DNA from 3 places in the Comamonas sp. HJ-2 genome. Region 2 is predicted to be linked to each of the others. Evidence: predicted binding sites of a transcription regulator. Region 2 holds the regulator's gene; each other region holds the start of a gene.
What was found. Region 2 encodes sigma-54, which starts transcription at its own class of promoters, with help from an activator protein. Its sites were predicted from a motif close to TGGCANGNAANCTGCTTT; they were not measured.
Positions count from the first base shown of each region.

Region 1: ACWGXF_RS02985 (ammonium transporter) is a predicted target of sigma-54. The motif match lies at 3,555-3,572, and genes of this name have one in related genera.
Region 3: nirB (nitrite reductase large subunit NirB) is a predicted target of sigma-54. The motif match lies at 2,563-2,580, and genes of this name have one in related genera.

Region 1 is NZ_JBSIFD010000002.1:312,587-318,661, reverse strand. It holds gene ACWGXF_RS03005 (cyanophycin metabolism-associated DUF1854 family protein) at 1-54, shown strand, start outside; gene ACWGXF_RS03000 (hypothetical protein) at 260-697, shown strand; gene ACWGXF_RS02995 (EF-hand domain-containing protein) at 763-1,230, opposite strand; gene ACWGXF_RS02990 (5'-nucleotidase) at 1,302-2,219, opposite strand; gene ACWGXF_RS02985 (ammonium transporter) at 2,281-3,483, opposite strand; gene gspF (type II secretion system inner membrane protein GspF) at 3,615-4,838, opposite strand; gene ACWGXF_RS02975 (SDR family NAD(P)-dependent oxidoreductase) at 4,999-5,748, shown strand; gene ACWGXF_RS02970 (glutathione S-transferase family protein) at 5,820-6,075, opposite strand, start outside.
Region 2 is NZ_JBSIFD010000022.1:12,609-18,683, reverse strand. It holds gene ACWGXF_RS17800 (tRNA-binding protein) at 1-163, shown strand, start outside; gene ACWGXF_RS17795 (DUF711 family protein) at 221-1,453, shown strand; gene ACWGXF_RS17790 (aspartyl/asparaginyl beta-hydroxylase domain-containing protein) at 1,589-2,509, shown strand; gene ACWGXF_RS17785 (RNA polymerase factor sigma-54) at 2,699-4,300, opposite strand; gene lptB (LPS export ABC transporter ATP-binding protein) at 4,446-5,228, opposite strand; gene lptA (lipopolysaccharide transport periplasmic protein LptA) at 5,225-5,881, opposite strand; gene ACWGXF_RS17770 (thiol:disulfide interchange protein DsbA/DsbL) at 6,012-6,075, opposite strand, start outside.
Region 3 is NZ_JBSIFD010000002.1:349,637-355,711, forward strand. It holds gene nirB (nitrite reductase large subunit NirB) at 1-2,416, opposite strand, end outside; gene ACWGXF_RS03130 (ABC transporter ATP-binding protein) at 2,707-3,519, opposite strand; gene ntrB (nitrate ABC transporter permease) at 3,629-4,621, opposite strand; gene ACWGXF_RS03140 (CmpA/NrtA family ABC transporter substrate-binding protein) at 4,648-5,922, opposite strand.

The sequences.
Region 1 (6,075 bases), on a different contig from region 2:
GACAGCAGCAAGCTGGACCGGCATTCGCGCAAGCTGCTGGAGCGCTTTCTGTAAGCTGCGCAGCGCGACTATTTCAAGGGCCTTGCATAATCGCGAGGCCCTTTTTTGTATCAAATTGCGCAGTGGCGCTTGATATACATAGGCTAATAGCTATCAAAATAGGATTGAAAACAATCCTACAGTTTTCTCAAGCGTGGCCGATAACAGGGCGAGATAGCTGATTTTCCGCCTGCACCTTTTTACTGCCGAGGGCCAAGCCATGCAAATTCCACCTCTAGACCGGACACAGACGCCCTGGCGTACCCAGGGTGCGGATTTGTATTCCACAGGCGCCTCTGGCGCCGCGCCGGTGCGCCCCGTGAATGCGGTGAATGCCACGGAGTCGGTGGACAAGATCGGCGAGGGCCGCACGGTGCGCGAGCCCGAGAAGCCCTCGGCTCCCGATACCGAGAACCGCGACTGGACGCTGGCCGAGGAGATCAAGCAAAAGGAGGAGGTCGAGGAGCCGCCCAAGGAGCCGATCTCCAAGCAGCTGATCGAGTTCATCCAGTCCATGTGGCGCGCCAGCGCCCAGGCGGTGGAGCAGGCGCAGGAAACCAGCAAGTCGGAAGATCTGCTGCAGAGCAAGCAGACGGCGCGCAATGAACCGCTGACTTATTCCGAGCCCCGGATAAAGCGCAGCGGCAACGCCAAGTAAGCGATTGCTTTTGTTTTGAGAGCTGATTGCGCTTGATATTCAAGCGCTTCAGCTATTTTTATAGATTATTTGCTTTCAGGGCCTGCGCTATCAGCTTCTGATTTGTGAGCATCGTCCTTGGCCGGCGCAGCAGCCACGGCTTCCGCGGCCTTGGCCTTTTCACGTGCTGCCCGGTATTTGACGGCAAAGGCGCGCACTTCCTCATAGGTGACGAAGCCGTCCTTGTTGGTGTCGGTTTCGTCAAAGGCGGCGGCCAGCTTGGGGATGATGGCCACTTCCTTGCGGCTGAGTTTGCCATCCTGATTGAAGTCCAGCATCTTGAATTGCTGCTGGGCCTTGATCTCGCCCTTGGAGAGCTGGGTTCCCTGTCTTTCCGCCATCCTGTCGCCGGCGGTTTCCTCGGCGCGCACCGTGGGCAGCAGCAGCACGGCGCTGGTCAGCAGCACGCCCATGGCGGTCTTCATGACCGAGCTGCTGCGCGCGACGAAGGGGTGGTTCTTGGCTTTTGACATAGCGGTACAGATGAGGGCCATGACGGCATTCTCAAGCACCGTCCCGCCGCACTTTCAAAGTTTTGCATTCGCTTGCCGGACTTTGCCAAGCTTTACGTAGGCAGCGCCGTCTTGTCATGGGCAATGCCGCTGCGCACATGGCCCGAGGGAACATGTCCGGCCGCATTGCGCACATGGCCGGTCTGGTCGTCGAAGAAGAAGTCGGGCTCGAACTCGCGCAGAAACCCGCCCTTGGCCAATCCGCCGAGGAACATGGCTTCATCGACATCGATCTTCCAGTCCATCAGCGTATTGAGCGCGCGCTCATGGGCCGGGGCGCTGCGCGCCGTGACCAGGGCCGTGCGCACGCGCATGCCGGCCACATCGGCCTGCTGCAGGCGGTGCAGGGCGGCCAGCAGGGGCTTGAACGGGCCTTCGGGCAGCGGCTGGGCGGCTTTCTCCAGCTCATGCTGCTGGAAAGCCTCCAGGCCCTGGGCCTGGAAGATGCGCTCGGCCTCGTCGGAAAACAGCACGGCATCGCCGTCGAAAGCGATGCGCACTTCGCGCGGATGGCTGCTGCTGGCGCGCATGGAGTCGGTGAACACATGGGCGGCCGGGTAGCCCAGCTGCAGTGCCTGGGTCACGTCATCGGCGTTTGCCGACAGAAACAGCTGGGCTCCCAGCGGGCGCAGATAACCGAAAGGGTCACGCCCCTGGGTGAACACGCCGCGCTGTATGGAATGCAGGCCGTGGGCCTTGGCCGAGCGGAAGACGCGCATGCCGCTGACGGGGTCGTTGCGCGAGAGCAGCACCACCTCCACATGCTGCTGTCCCTCGGTGTTGAAGGCCAGCAGCTTCTTGACCAGCGAGAAGGCAACGCCCGGTGCGGCAGGCACGTTGAGCCGCTCGCGCTGCAGGCGCAGATAGCTCGCCGGGTCGCTGTCCTCGAAGAGGCGGTTTTCCTCCTCGAAATCGAACAGGGCTCGCGAGGAGATGGCAACGACGAGCTTGTCGTTCAGGGTCATGGCCATGGCGGTACGGCTTTGAGCGGATGTGCAGACAAGCTCCGATGATACGCAGGCCGTGGCTGCCTCACCAGTTGGCTTCGCGCTCTGGCGTGGCACTGATGTGGTGGATGGACAGATCGGCGCCGTCGAATTCCTGCTCCTGGCTCAGACGCAGGCCCATGGTCTTCTTGAGCAGGCCGTAGACCAGCAGGCCACCCAGCGCGGCCCATGCCACGCCCATCAGCGTGCCTATAAGCTGGGCCAGCGGATGCACGCCGCCAAGCCCGCCCAGTGCCTGCGTGCCGAAGATGCCGGCCGCAATGCCGCCCCAGGCGCCGCACAGACCGTGCAGCGGCCACACGCCCAGCACATCGTCGATCTTCCATTTGTTCTGCGTCAGCGTGAACATGAAGACAAAGATGGCGCCGGCGGCAGCCCCCACGACCAGCGCCCCCAGGGGGTGCATCAGATCCGAGCCCGCGCAGACGGCAACCAGGCCGGCCAGCGGGCCGTTATGCACAAAACCCGGGTCGTTTTTGCCCACTGCCAGGGCAGTCAGCGTGCCGCCCACCATGGCCATCAGCGAGTTCACGGCGACCAGACCCGAGATCTTGTCCAGACTCTGGGCACTCATCACATTGAAGCCGAACCAGCCCACGATCAGAATCCAGGCGCCCAGCGCCAGGAAGGGAATGCTGGAGGGCGGTGTGGCGGCAATCGCTCCGCCCTGGCGGTAGCGATTGCGGCGTGGGCCCAGCAGCAGCACGGCTCCCAGGGCGATCCAGCCTCCCACGGCGTGGACCACCACGCTGCCGGCAAAGTCATGGAATTCGGCGCCGGTCAGCGCCTTGATCCAGGCCTGAACGCCGAAATGCTGGTTCCAGGCAATGCCCTCGAAGAAGGGGTAGATCAGGCCCACGATCATGGCCGTGGCGATCAGCTGAGGCCAGAACTTGGCGCGTTCGGCAATGCCGCCCGAGATGATGGCGGGAATGGCAGCGGCGAAGGTCAGCAGAAAGAAGAACTTGACCAGGCCGTAGCCGTTGAGTGCCGCCAGCTGCTCGGCGCCCACGAAAAAGTGCGTGCCGTAGGCCACGCCATAGCCGAGCGCGAAATAGACCACGGTGGAGACCGAGAAGTCGACCAGGATCTTGACCAGGGCATTGACCTGGTTCTTGCGGCGCACGGTGCCCAGTTCAAGAAACGCGAAACCGGCGTGCATGGCCAGGACCATGACGGCGCCCATCAGAATGAACAGGGCATCCGCGCCCTGTTTTAGTGCTTGCATGAAAACGCTCCAGCTGAAATTTGCTATTTATTGGTGCGAAATTGCGGAAAAAACCCGCAATGCACTAAAAGAAAGCAAGAATTGCGCCAAGCTGGAGTGGGCGCTTCCGCACCGTTGCGGGCGCGGCCGGCCTATTTGACAAACTGGTTGAGCTGGATGATGGGCATGAGCACGGCCAGAACGATGAGCATGACCACCAGTCCCATGACGACGATGAGCAGGGGCTCCAGAATCGTGGCCAGGTGCATGGCACGGCGCTGGACCTCGGTGGACAGCTGGGTGGCGGCACGCTGCAGCATCAGCGGCAGCTGGCCCGTCTGCTCGCCCAGCCGCGCGAACATGGCAACCAGGCCCGGAAAGCGCTTCTTCTGCGCCAGGGCCGAGGCCAGCGGCGCGCCTTCGCGCACCAGCACCAGCGCATCCATGGCATCGGCGCGCAGCGCGCGGTTGTTCAGCGTCTCGGCGGCGGCCTGCAGGGCCTTGAGAATGGGTACGCCCGCTCCGGCCAGCATGGCCAGCGTGCCGGCAAAGCGCGCCGCGTTATAGCTGCGCGAGAGCCGGCCTATGAGCGGCAGACGCAGCCACTGGGCATCGAAGCGCTCGCGCAAGGCCTCGTTCCTGAGCGCCAGCCGAAGGCCCACGGCAGCCAGCAGCACCACGGCCAGCATGAACCAGCCGTAGTGGCGCACAAAGTCGCTGATGCCGAGCATGACCACGGTGAGAAACGGCAGCGCCCGCTTGGTGCCGGCAAAAACGCCGGCTACCTGCGGCACCACATAGCTGACCAGAAAGATCACGATGACGATGGCCACCAGCGTCACGATGGCCGGATAAAGCGAGGCGCCGATGAGCTTGGACTGCAAGGCCTGGCGCGCCTCCAGGTCGTCGGCCAGGTTCTCCAGCACCGGGCCCAGGCTGCCGCTGGATTCGCCGGCACCGATCACGGCGCAAAAAATATCGGAAAACTCGCGTGGGTGCTGCTCCAGTGCCCTGGCAAAGCTGGAGCCGGCATTGACCTCGGCCCTCAGCGCCGCGATCAGATGATGCTGGCGCTCGTCCTCGGCTTCCTCGGCCAGCGCGGCCAGCGCGCGTTCTATGGGCAGGCCCGAGCTGACCAGTCCCGAGAGCTGGCGCGTCCATACCGCGAGGCTGGTGGAGTTGAAGACCGGGCGCGTGAACCATCCGGAAGCGCCGGTGCGGCCCTGGCCCTTGCCTGCGGCGACGGGCTCGACCTGCAGCGGCACCAGGGCCTGGCTGCGCAGCTGGCTGCGCGCGGCACGGGCGTTGTCGGCTTCCAGGGTGCCCTTGCGGGTCTGGCCCTGGGCATCCAGGGCTTCAAAGGTAAAGGCGGGCATGCGCGAATCGATCTGACGGGTGAGGGGTTAGTGCAGATGGTAGCGACTAATGATGTCAGCACTTAGGCGTTTGAGAGAGCGAGCCCGGCTTGACGCAGGTCAGGACTACCGCGGGCGAGGTCGGCACAATGGTCTGCCGATTCAAGAATGCGAGGTTTCGATGCTCAAGGACAAGGTTGCATTGGTGACGGGGGCTGCATCCGGCATAGGCCGTTGTGTGGCGCTGACATGGGCCAGGGAAGGCGCGCGGGTGGTGCTGGCCGACCTCAACGAGGAGCAGGGTCAGGAGAGCGCGGCCCTGGTGCGCGAGCTGGGTGCCGAGGCACTGTATCTGCGCGCCGACGCCGGCAGCCCGGCGGATCATGAAGCGCTGGTGGCCCTGACCATGCGCCACTTCGGCAGGCTGGACGTGGCCTGCAACAACGCCGGCATTGGCGGAGCCAGTGCGCCAACCGCCGACTATCCACTCGATGCCTGGGAGCAGGTGCTGCGCGTCAATCTCTCGGGTGTCTTCTATGCCTGCAAATACCAGATTGCCGCCATGCTGCAAGGCGGTGGCGGCTCCATCATCAATATGGCGTCCATCCTCGGCGCCGTGGGCTTTGCCAACTCTGCGGCCTATACGGCGGCCAAGCATGGCGTGCTGGGCCTGACCAAGGCGGCAGCTCTCGAATATTCGGCCTGGGGCGTGCGCGTCAATGCCGTGGGGCCGGGCTTTATCCAGACCCCCATGATCAGCGGTCTGGAGCAGGACCCGGCCACGCATGCGGCGCTGGTGGCGGCCCACCCCATGGGACGGCTGGGCCGGCCCGAGGAGATCGCCGAGCTGGTGGCCTGGCTGGCCAGTGACCGCGCGTCGTTTGTGACGGGCGCTTATTACCCGGTCGACGGCGGTTACTTGGCGCGCTGAGTGGTCTGCAGCGGTTTGCTATAGGTTTTGATGACCCTGCGCTTGACTGGCAAGCGCTGCGGGTCAAAACCTTAAACGACTGGCGCCATGGCGGCGGCTTGCATATCGCCGTCGATCTCGTCGGCTCGCACCGAGGCTGCACGCTGCAGCAGCGGCGTGGCATAGGCCTCGAACTCGGGCCGCCTGGGCAAGCTGCCGTCCATCATGCTCCAGCCGATATAGCTGGCCAGATACAGATCGGCGGCCGTGAAGTGGTCGCCGCAGACATAGCGTTTGCCGGCCACCGCATGCAGCAAGGTGTTCAGCACATCGTCAAAGCGGCCAAAG
Region 2 (6,075 bases):
GGAGCTGATAGGACGGCTGGTGGTGGCCGTGGTCAACTTTCCGAAGAAGCAGATTGGTCCCTTGATGAGCGAATGTCTTGTGACCGGTTTTCACGATGCCACGGGAGCTGTGGCCCTGTGCGTGCCCGACAAGCAGGTGCCGCTGGGCACGCGCCTGCTGTGATCGGCGTATTCAGAGGCAAAATGGCCGCCAGCCATTCTCCCGCCTACGGATACTGCTATGAATATCAGCTTCAACCCGCTGGTGCGCGTGCGCACCGTCACCGCCTTTGTCAACCTGAGCGCCGATGAGGCACAGTGGCAGGCCGGCCTGACCCAGGCCAAGCAGCAATGCGATGCCGTGGCCGATGCCATCGAGGCCCAGGGCTATCAGGTGCAGTCCATCCGCATTGTGAGTAACCCGTACGGAGAATACCTGGACGTCAGCGGCATAGACAGCGCCCTTGCCGGCCTGCAGCGCATTGCCGAAACGCTCAAGGCCATCAACACCGGCAAACGCCGCATCCGCTTTGCCGTGGGCGAGGCGCGCAATGCGCAGGAAGTGGCCCTGCTGCCGCAGCTGATTGCCGCCTATGGCGACCTGTGCAACGCCTGCGTGAATATCGATCTGGATGAACATGGCTTTCTGCAGACCGGCTTGCTGGCCAGCAGCGTGCAGGCAATTCAGCAGATCGCGTGCACCACGCCGCGCGGCGAAGGCAATTTCAACTTCACGGTCAACTTCAACTGCGCGCCCGGCATTCCCTATTTCCCGGCCAGCTACCACCGCGGCCAGCACCACGGCGCCCTGGTGCTGGGTCTGGAAACGCCAGACCTCATGGTGGCGGAACTGCAGAAGCTGCAGCAGCAGCGCCTGCAGCTCGATCACGCGGCGTGGTTCAGGCTCGCATTCGAGCGCCTGAGCCAGGCCCTGAACGAGCATGCCACTGCCATCCAGCGCTGTGCCGACGGCGTGAAACTGGCCGAGGGCTGGCATATCGCGGGCATGGACACCTCGGCCGCGCCGTCCAAATCCTGCGCCTCCATGGTCGATGTCTACCAACTGCTGGGCGTGCCCTGTTTCGGCGCCAGCGGCACGGTGGAAGCCTCGGCCCTGCTGACCCGCGTCTTCAAATCGGTCAACGGCGTGACACAGATCGGTTTCAGCGGCCTGATGCTGGCCGTGACCGAGGACCAAGGCCTGGCCCAGGCCAGTCTGAATGACGAGTTCGATATCCGCGCCCTGCTGACCTACAGCAGCGTCTGCGGCATCGGCCTCGATACCGTGCCGGTGCCGGGCGACAGCAGCGCCGAGCAGATCGCCGCCGTCATGCGCGATACAGGCACCATGGCGTTTCGCCTCAACAAGCCGCTGACGGTGCGCCTGTTCCCCGTACCGGGCCTCAAAGCCGGCGACAGAACAGCCTTCGAGAGCGCCGACCTTTGCAACTGCGCCGTGCTGGCCCTGCCTTGAGTATCTGATCCCGACCGGCTGCTGCGCTTGGCCGTCAAGCGCCGGCAGCTATTGCTTTTGATATTCCCCTACCCCGGTTCTGTTTGACCTGCCCCCATGGTGGCCGCCGGGGTGCCCCCGGTAAAATTGGTCCTTATGGCAAAAATTATCGTTCTGGCACTGGTGCTGCTCTTCTTTGGCTGCGGGCTGTACATGCATCTGCGCGGCAAGGTGCGCCACAAGGTGGTCAAGCAATTGTTTGACCACTCCACGTTCACAGCGCCGTTCAACGTCTTCATGCTGATGTTCAGCAAGGTGCCGCGCACGCCCTATCTGCCCACCAGCACCTTCCCCGAGCTGGCGCCGCTGCAGGCCAACTGGCGCGAGATCCGCGAGGAAGCCGTCAATCTGCAAAAGAACATGCAGATCAAGGCCGCAGCCAACAACGACGACGCAGGCTTCAACTCCTTCTTCAAGACCGGCTGGAAGCGCTTCTACCTCAAGTGGTACGGCGACGCCCACCCTTCGGCCATGGAGTTGTGCCCCAAGACCACGGCCCTGGTGAAATCGATTCCCAGCGTCAAGGCCGCCATGTTTGCCGAGCTGCCGCCCGGCGCCAAGCTCAATCTGCACCGCGACCCCTATGCGGGCTCGCTGCGCTATCACCTGGCCGTGCTGGCGCCCAACGACGACCGCTGCATGATCGAGGTCGACGGCCAGCCCTATAGCTGGCGCGAAGGCGAAGGCGTGATCTTCGACGAGACCTTTATGCACTGGGCCGAGAACCGCTCGGAAGGCAATCGCATCGTGCTGTTCTGCGATGTGGAGCGCCCCATGACCAATGGCTTTGCCCAGTGGCTCAATCACTGGCTGGGCAAGAACGTGGTGGCCGCCGCCAGCTCGCCCAACAACGAGGGCGATCCGCGCGGCATGATCAGCAAGCTGTTCAAGATCTCGTTCTATGCGGGCAAGTACCGCCGTGCCTTCCGCGACTGGAATCCGACCTTCTACAAGATCCTCAAGTTCGGCCTGATGATCGGCGTGCTGGTCTGGTTTATCTGGTGGTTGGTTTCTTGATAACCCCCTGAGGCGCTACGCGCCTTCCCCTGGCCGGGCGCCCCCAAGGGGGACGGCAGCATCGCCGCAAGGGCGGCTCTTGCTCGCTGCCCCTTGCTTGAGGAATGCCTTATCAAGGCTCCCGCCCTAAATACAGAACAAGAAAGCCGCTGTGCGATGCATCAGCGGCTTTCTTGTTTCTGCGGTGCCCTACAGCGCCTTGCGCAGCGTGGTCGTCGGTATCTTGAGCTGCTCGCGGTATTTGGCGACGGTGCGGCGCGCGCACTCGATGCCCTGCTCCTTGAGCATATCGGCCAGCTTGGCGTCCGACAGCGGCTTTCTGGCATCTTCGGCATCGACAAACTGCTTGATCAGCGCACGCACGGCCGTGCTGGAAGCACTGCCGCCGGTTTCCGTGCCCAGGCCCGAACCGAAGAAATACTTGAGCTCGAAGGTACCCTGGGGCGTGGCCATGTACTTGGCCGTGGTCACGCGGCTGATGGTGGACTCGTGCAGGCCCAGGGTGTCGGCGATATCGCGCAGCACCAGCGGGCGCATGGCCAGCTCGCCATGCACAAAGAAGTTCTTCTGCCGCTCCACGATGGCTTCGGAAACACGCAAGATGGTGTCGAAGCGCTGCTGGATGTTCTTGATGAACCAGCGCGCCTCCTGCAGTTGCTGCTGCAGCGCCGCATGGCCGTCGCTGTTCTTGTGGCGGCGCAGCACGCTGGCATAGATGTCGTGCACGCGCAGACGCGGCATGACCTCGGGGTTGAGCTGCACGGAGAAGTCCACCCGGCCCGAGCCGGACCGCACCGGGCGCACGATGACATCGGGCACCACGATATGGCGTTCCACGTCGACAAAGCGGCGCCCCGGACGCGGCTCCAGCCTGGCGATCAGGGCCATGGCTTCGCGCAGTTGCTCCTCTCGCGCACCGCACAGGCTGGTGAGCTTGCGCAGATCGCGCCGCGCCAGCAGGTCCATGGGCTGGGCACAGATGGCCTGCGCCAGCAGCAGCCGGCTCATATGCGCCTCGGTCGTGCCCTCGTCCTCGGCCGTGCGGATCAGATCGCGCAGCTGCAGCTGCAGGCACTCGGCCAGATCGCGCGCGCCCACACCCACGGGCTCCAGGCTTTGCAGCAGCTTCAGCGCAATGGCAAAGTGCTGCTCCAGCTCCTCGCGCTCCTCCAAGTCGTCGCCAGCCAGGCTCTGCGCCAACTCCTGCAGGGAATCCTCGAGATAGCCGTCGTCGCTGAGCGACTCGATGAGAAAGCGCAGTGCAGCCATGTCCGCCGCACCAAGATGCAGGCTCAGCGCCTGACGGTGCAGAAAGTCGGTCAGGCTCTGGTGCTCGCGCGCCAGATCGATGGCATCGGTTTCGTCATCGCCGTCGCGGTTGCGCGTGGAGCTGCTGGCCGAGGGCGTATCCCACTCGCTGCTGGATTCGCCGCCCCATTCCCCGTCCTGGCCGTCCATGCCGTCGGCCTCCCAGTTCAGCGTTTCCGGGGTTTCGGGGTTTGATGTCTCCGCTACCGTTTCAGTAGCTTGTTGCGCTTGCGATGCATCTCTTTCAGCATGAATACCATCTGAAGTGCTGTATTCACTGGCGCTAGCAGCTACATCTACAGGAGCATCCCCCGCAGTTTCTGCCTCATCGCCCGCACGTTCCAGAAAAGGGTTGTCGACCAGCATCTGCTCGACTTCCTGCGCCAGCTCCAGGGTGGAGAGCTGCAGCAGCTGAATGGATTGCTGCAGCTGCGGCGTAAGCGATAAATGCTGCGAAACGCGTAGCGAGAGACCTGGCTTCATCGAGGCGCGGCTCCCAGACAATCATCGCAAACGCGCGCAGTGCTATGGACTTGCCGCCGGGCCGCCCCAGGGCAAACCCCGGCGCAGCCGGTCAGGGCCCCTTCCGGGGACAGCGACCACACAAAGTGAGGGAGCGTGGGGGTCATCACATTCTGAAATGTTCGCCCAGATAGACGCGGCGCACATCGGCGTTCTCCACGATCTCCTCGGGCGTGCCTTCGGCCAGCACATGGCCGTCGCTGATGATGAAGGCGTGGTCGCAGATGCCGAGCGTCTCGCGCACATTGTGGTCGGTGATCAGCACGCCGATGCCGCGCTCCTTGAGGAAGCCGATGATGCGCTGGATCTCGATCACCGCGATCGGGTCGATGCCGGCAAACGGCTCGTCAAGCAGAATGAAGCGCGGTTGCGTGGCCAGGGCGCGGGCAATTTCCACGCGACGGCGCTCACCGCCGGACAGCGCCAGCGCCGGCGACTGGCGCAGATGCTCCACGCGCAGCTCCTGCAGCAGGCCCGTGAGGCGCTTTTCGATCTCGTCGCGCGTCAGCGTCTTGCCCTGCTCGTCCTTTTGCAGCTCCAGCACGGCGCGCACATTGTCTTCCACGCTGAGCTTGCGAAAGATGGAGGCTTCCTGAGGCAGATAGGACAGGCCCAGGCGCGAACGCTGGTGAATCGGCATGCCGCCCACCGGCTGGCCGTCGATGAAGATCTCGCCGCCGTCGCTGCGCACCAGGCCCACGATCATGTAGAACGATGTGGTCTTGCCTGCACCGTTGGGGCCGAGCAAACCGACCACCTCGCCTTTTTGCACGGACAGGGACACATCCTTGACCACCTTGCGGCTGCCGTAGGACTTGGCCAGATGCTTGGCCTCCAGGCGGCTGTCGGACTCGCCGCTGCGGCTGCTGGAGAAAGTCGGCTCGCTCATTTCTTCTCGTCGGCTTTCTCACCGCCCAGCGTCATGCTCTGGCGCAGCTGCGTGGCAGGTGTTGCAGGCTTGGGCTGTGCTCCCGGCGTGCCGTCCTTGGGCGCCATGATGGCGCGCACACGGCCACCCTGTCCCACGGAGGAGCTCGGCAGGCCGCCGCTGGTCTTCTGGCCATCGACGGTATAGACGTCGGTGATGTTGTTGTAGACGATGATGGAGCCCGTGACCTGATCGCTGAGCTGACCGCCACGGTAGCGGCGCATCTCGCCACGACGGATGAACTTGACGATATCGGCCTTGCCGTCGTACTCGATGACTTCGCCTTCGCCCTCGATGAACTCCTCGGGCTGACCGGCCACGGTATCGCGCTTCTGACGGAAGAACGCTCGCTTGCCGGCCTCGGCCTTGATCACACCGTACTGATAGCCCTCGGCGTCCTGCCGCACATCGAGCTGAGCACCGCGCAGCACGATGGAGCCCTTGGTCATCACCACATTGCCAGTAAAGACACTGGTCTGCTGCAGCTCGTCATGACGCAACGCATCCGCCTCGATATTCATGGGCTTGGCGCTGTCGGCTTTTTCGGCATGGACAATGCCGGTCGCTGCTGCCAGGGCGCAGGCCAGCGCAAGAGGTAGGAGTGTTTTTTTCATGGAAGGCACGTTTCTTGCATCCATTGTAGTCATTCCCTTTTTGCAACTTGCGTAAAAAACACCCACAAAAAAGCCCGCACGGCGGCGGGCTTGTTGGGCGTCAAACGTCACTGACGTCTGCTGGCTGATCTCAGGCCTTGCGACTGGAGGCGACCAGCGCATTGACCACGCGCAGCACATTGTCCATATTGCCG
Region 3 (6,075 bases), on a different contig from region 2:
TATCCACGGATGCCTTGTCGGTTTCGAACCAGGGATCGGGCTCGCCATCCAGTGCAAACTGCAGCTGCTGCCACAGCGCCCTGCGGCCCTCGGCATCGTCGAGAATGCGGCGCTTGACATAGTCCAGACCCACGCGATTGATGTAGTGCACCGTGCGCTCCAGATACCAGCCTTCCAGCCGGTACAGCTGCATGAAGGCGCCCGTGTACTCCATCACCTCTTCGGCGGTCTTGAGCTTGGTGAAGAAATGCGCCACCTCGGTCTTGATGCCACCGTTGCCGCCCACATACATCTCCCAGCCCGAATCGACGCCGATGATTCCCACATCCTTGATGCCGGACTCCGCGCAGTTGCGCGGGCAGCCGCTGACGGCGAACTTCACCTTGTGCGGGGCGTACATGCGCCACATGGCGCGCTCCAGGTCCTTGCCCATCTGGGTACTGTCCTGCGTGCCCATGCGGCACCATTCGCTGCCCACGCAGGTCTTGACCGTGCGCAGCGCCTTGGCATAGGCATGGCCGCAAGGCATGCCTATATCGTTCCAGACGGCCTGCAGATCCTCCTTCTTCACGCCCAGCAGATCGATGCGCTGACCGCCCGTGACCTTCACCGTGGGGATCTGGTACTTGTCCACCACATCGGCAATGCGGCGCAGCTCGGAGGCCGTGGTCTCACCGCCCCACATGCGCGGAATCACGCTGTAGGTTCCATCTTTCTGGATGTTGGCATGGCTGCGTTCGTTGATGAAGCGGCTTTGCGGGTCGTCCCTGGCCTCCTTGGGCCAGGTGCTTACAAGATAGTAGTTGACGGCCGGACGGCAGGAGGCACAGCCATTGGGCGTGCGCCACTCCATGAAGCGGAACACCGCATCGGTGCTGAGCAGCTTGTGCTCAGCGATCGCGTCGCGCACAGCCTGGTGCCCGTGGTCGGTGCAGCCGCACATGGCCTTGGTCTTGGGGGCCGCCGAGTAGTCGCCACCGGCCGTGAACATGATGATCTGCTCCACCAGGCCCGTGCAGGAGCCGCAGCTGGCACTGGCCTTGGTGTGCTTGCGCACATCGTCGAGCGTGAACAGGCCCTTGTCCTTGATGGCCTTGCAGATCGCACCCTTGGTCACGCCGTTGCAGCCGCAGACCTCGTCGCCGTCGGCCATGGCCGCGGCCTTGCTCTGCCCCTGGTGGCCGGTGTCGCCGAGATTGGATTCGCCAAACATCAGCTTGTCCCGGATATCGGCCACGCTGCGGCCCTCGCGCAGCAGCTTGAAGTACCAGCTGCCGTCCACCGTGTCGCCGTACAGGCAGGCACCGACCAGCTTGTCGTCCTTGATGACCAGCTTTTTGTAGACCCCCGCATAGGGGTCGCTCATGAGAATTTCCTCGGTATCGCTGCCGCCCTGGAAATCGCCTGCAGAGAACAGATCGATGCCCGTGACCTTGAGCTTGGTCGAGGTCAGCGAACCCAGATAGCGGCCGATGCCGAACTCGGCCAGATGGTTGGCCAGCACCTTGCCCTGCTCGAACAAGGGCGCCACCAGTCCGTAGGCAATGCCTCGGTGTGCCGCGCATTCGCCCACGGCATAGATGCGCGGATCGGTCACGGTCTGCAGCGTATCGCTGACCACGATGCCGCGGTTCACATGCAGGTGCATGGACTCGGCCAGTTCGGTGCTGGGGCGAATGCCCACGGCCATCACGACCAGTTCGGCCGGGATCTCGCTGCCGTCCTTGAAACGCACGGCACGCACGCGGCCGCCTGCGTCACCCAGCAGCTCCTGGGTCTGCGCCTGCATGCAGAACTGCATGCCGCGCTCGGCCAGCGATTTCTGCAGCATGCGGCCCGCCTGATCGTCGAGTTGGCGCTCCATCAGCCAGTCGCCGACATGCACCACGGTGACCTGCATGCCGCGCTTCATGAGGCCGTTGGCCGCTTCCAGTCCCAGCAGGCCACCGCCGATCACCACTGCATGCTTGAACGTCTTGGCCGCATCGATCATGGCCTCGGTATCGGCGATGTCGCGGTAGGCCAGCACGCCCTCCAGGTCCTTGCCGGGGATGGGCAGGATGAAGGGCCTGGAGCCCGTCGCCATGATCAGGCGGTCGTACTCGGCGCTGGCGGTCTCGCCCTGGGCATTGACCGCATGCACCGTGCGCCGGGCCCGGTCGACGGCCGTCACGGTATAGCCGGCGTGCAGCAGGATATGGTGGTCCTGGTACCAGGACCAGTCGTTGAGCACGATATCGCCGAGCGTCTGCTCGCCAGCGAGCACCGGCGACAGCAGAATGCGGTTGTAGTTGGGATGCGGCTCGGCGCCGAAGACCGTGATGTCGTACAGATCGGGGGCAATGGCCAGCAGCTCTTCCAGCGCACGCACGCCTGCCATTCCGTTTCCAATCATGACCAGTTTGGATTTTTTCATCTGAGTCCCCGTGGGCATTTGCAAAGCCAAAAAAAAAGACGTCTGCGCGCTTCATGACTTGCATGAACGCGTAGACGTCTTTGTCTGTGGGTTCTGGTCCAGCCTTGCACCATCCCCCGGTGACCCACCTTGGCCACGCTGAACAACACGCAATTGCTGTGCCAGCTTTTCTCAGCCTGCAGAGACTATTCCATCCCGCGGCATGCACTGCTTTTGTGCATGGCCGCTTTATTGCTGTGCAAAACAAACATGGCGCCCCAAGGCGCCATGCAGCTTGAAATCAAAAAGGCTCAGGCCGCCTTCTCCACATGGCCCTGGCGCGTGTAGAGAAAGTCGATCACCGCCTTGCGATAGCTTTGATACTGGGCATCCTCGGCCAGTTCCACCCGGCTGCGCGGGCGTGGCAGCGCCACATGCAGCACCTCGCCAATCGTGGCAGCGGGACCGTTGGTCATCATCACGATCTTGTCGGACAGCAGTACGGCCTCATCCACATCGTGCGTGACCATGACCACGGTGCTCTGGGTGCGTGCCACGATCTCCAGCAACTCGTCCTGCAGCTTGGCACGCGTCAGGGCGTCGAGAGCGCCGAAGGGCTCGTCCATGAGCAGCACCTGGGGCTCCATGGACAGGGCACGCGCAATGCCCACGCGCTGCTTCATGCCGCCCGAAATTTCGCCGGGGCGTTTTTGCGCCGCATGGCTGAGGCCCACCATGGCCAGCGCCGCATCGGTGCGCTGCGCCAGCTGTGCCTTGCTTTCGCGCTTGCCGAAGACACGCTCCACGGCCAGGTGCACATTGCCCCAGCAGCTCAGCCAGGGCAGCAGCGAATGGTTCTGGAAGACCACCGCACGCTCGGGCCCAGGGCCCTTGATTTCCTTGTTGGCGCACAGCAGTGCACCGCCCGTGGGAATGGTCAGGCCGGCAATCAGATTGAGCAGCGTCGACTTGCCGCAGCCCGAATGCCCGATGAGACTGACGAACTCGCCCTTGGCAATGTTCAGATTGATGTCGCGCAGCGCGGGAAACAGTCCCTTGGCGGTCTTGAAGGTCTGCGCCACCCCGTGGATCTCGATGTACTTGGTGCTGAGAGATGTATGCATGAGGTACTCCTTGCTTTTTTCCGAGGCCACCGTGGCGCCGGCTTTGCCGGGCCACCGGTGGTGCCCCCTTGAGGGGGTGACGCGCCCGAGGGCGCGGCTCAGGGGTGGGTTAAGTCTTGACCTCTTCAAACGTAAAGGCCGAAGCCAGCTTGACCAGGGCCCACTCCAGCACCAGGCCCACGATGCCGATCACGAAGATGGCGATGATGATGTTCTTGACGTTGAGGTTGTTCCACTCGTCCCAGACCCAGAAACCTATGCCCACGCCGCCCGTCAGCATCTCGGCGGCCACGATCACCAGCCAGGCCGTCCCCACGGCCAGGCGCACGCCGGTCAGCATATAGGGCAGCACGGCAGGAAACAGAATGGTGGTGGCGATCTTCCACTCCGACAGATTGAGCACGCGCGCCACATTCATATAGTCCTGGGGCACACGCTGCACGCCCACGGCGGTGTTGATGACCATGGGCCAGATCGAGCAGATGAAGATGGTCCAGATGGCTGCCGGATTGGCGCCCTTGAACACCAGCAGGCCGATCGGCAGCCAGGCCAGCGGCGAGACCGGGCGCAGCAGGCTGATCAAGGGATTGAACATGCGCGACAGAAAGCCGAAGCGCCCGATCACGAAGCCCAAAGGAATGCCGACCAGTGCCGCCAGACCGAAGCCCAGGGCCACACGCTGCAGCGAGGACAGCACATTCCAGCCCACGCCCTGGTCGTTGGGCCCGTTGCGGTAGAAGGGATCGCTGAACACCTGCAGGGCCTGCTCCCAGGTCTCGGCCGGGGTCGGAATGCTCTTGCCTGTGCTACTCGATACCAGCGACCACAGGCCGACCAGCAGCGCCAGCCCCAGCAGCGGAGGCAGGACCTGAGCAAATAGCTGTTCAGCCCATTGGCGCAAGCGGCTTGGCGCCACCGCAACCGGAGCCGTGACTATCGCTTTGGGTTTGATATCTTTTTCCACTTCAGCCTTTACAAGTTCTGTGCCAGCAGCTATCTCTTTTGAAGTTTCGAGCAGCGCATCATTGGCCGCCTGGGCTGCCAGTTGCGGATCGTGCGGGGGATCGAGTTCGAGCGGTGAGTGAAGTACGGCACTGACCATGATGGTTCTCCGTTAAGGTGGCGGCCTCAGGCGGCCTTGATCTTGAAGCTGTCGGCGTACTGGGCAGGGTTCTTGCCGTCCCAGACCACGCCGTCGATCAGCTTGCTGGTGCGCAGCACATCCTTGGGCACGCTGACCTTGAGCTGGCTTGCCGCCTGCTGGTAGAGGTCGATGCGGTTGATCTGCCTGGCCACGGCCAGATAGTCGGGATGGGCCTTGAGCAGACCCCAGCGCTTGTGCTGGGTGAGGAACCACATGCCGTCCGACAGATAGGGAAAGTTCACGGCCCCGTCGTTGAAGAACTTCATGTGGTTGGGGTCGTCCCAGGTCTTGCCCAGGCCGTTCTGGTAGCGGCCCAGAATGCGCTGGTTGATGGCGTCCACGCTGGTGTTGATGTACGACTTCTGGGCCACGGTCTCGGCCATCTTCGTCTTGTTCTGCAGGCTGGCATCGATCCAGCGGCTGGCCTCGAGAATCGCCATCATCACGGCGCGGCAGGTGTTTGGATTCTTCTGCGCAAACTCGCCCGTGGTGCCCAGCACCTTCTCGGGGTGATCCTTCCAGATGTCCTGCGTGGTGTTGGCCGTAATACCGATGCCATCCATGATGGCGCGATGGTTCCAGGGTTCGCCCACGCAGAAACCATCCATATTGCCCACGCGCATATTGGCCACCATCTGGGGCGGCGGCACGGTGATCAGCTTGGCCTCGGATAACGGATTGATGCCCGCAGCCGCCAGCCAGTAATGCATCCACATGGCGTGGGTACCGGTGGGGAAGGTACCGGCAAACGTGTATTCGCGCTTTTCCCTGGCCATGACCTTCGCCAGACTGGCTCCGTCGACCGCCCCCTTGTCGGCCAGGGCCTTGGACAGCGTGATCGCCTGGCCGTTGTTGTTCAGCCCCATGAGCACGGCCATGTCCTTCTTGGGGCCGCCCACGCCCAGATGCAGGCCGTAGACCAGGCCGTAGAGCACATGGGCGAAGTCCAGCTCGCCGTTGACCAGCTTGTCGCGCACGCCGGCCCAGCTCGCTTCCTTGCTGGGGACGATCTTCACACCGTATTTCTGATCGAAGCCCAGCACCGAGGCCATGACCACGCTGGCGCAATCGGTCAGCGGGATAAAGCCGATCCTGACCTCTTTCTTCTCCGGCGCGTCGGAGCCTGCGGCCCAGGCGCCATGGTGGCCCAGCGTGCCATAGAGGGCTGCGGCACCGGCCACGCGCAGAAACTCGCGCCGCCCACCGGCAGATACAGGCTCGGGCGCAGGAACAGTAGACGAAGGAAGGCGCTGGCTCATGAGAAAACTCCATCAAGAATCGTGGTGAAGGCGATCCGGAAAACAAAAAGGCGCCCTTCCCTCCTCGGGTGTGAGGAGAAAAGGACGCCGTTGTCCCAGGTCACTCGTAATAACGCTTTAAGCGCGACCGCCTTTGGTCTGCTTGACATCAAC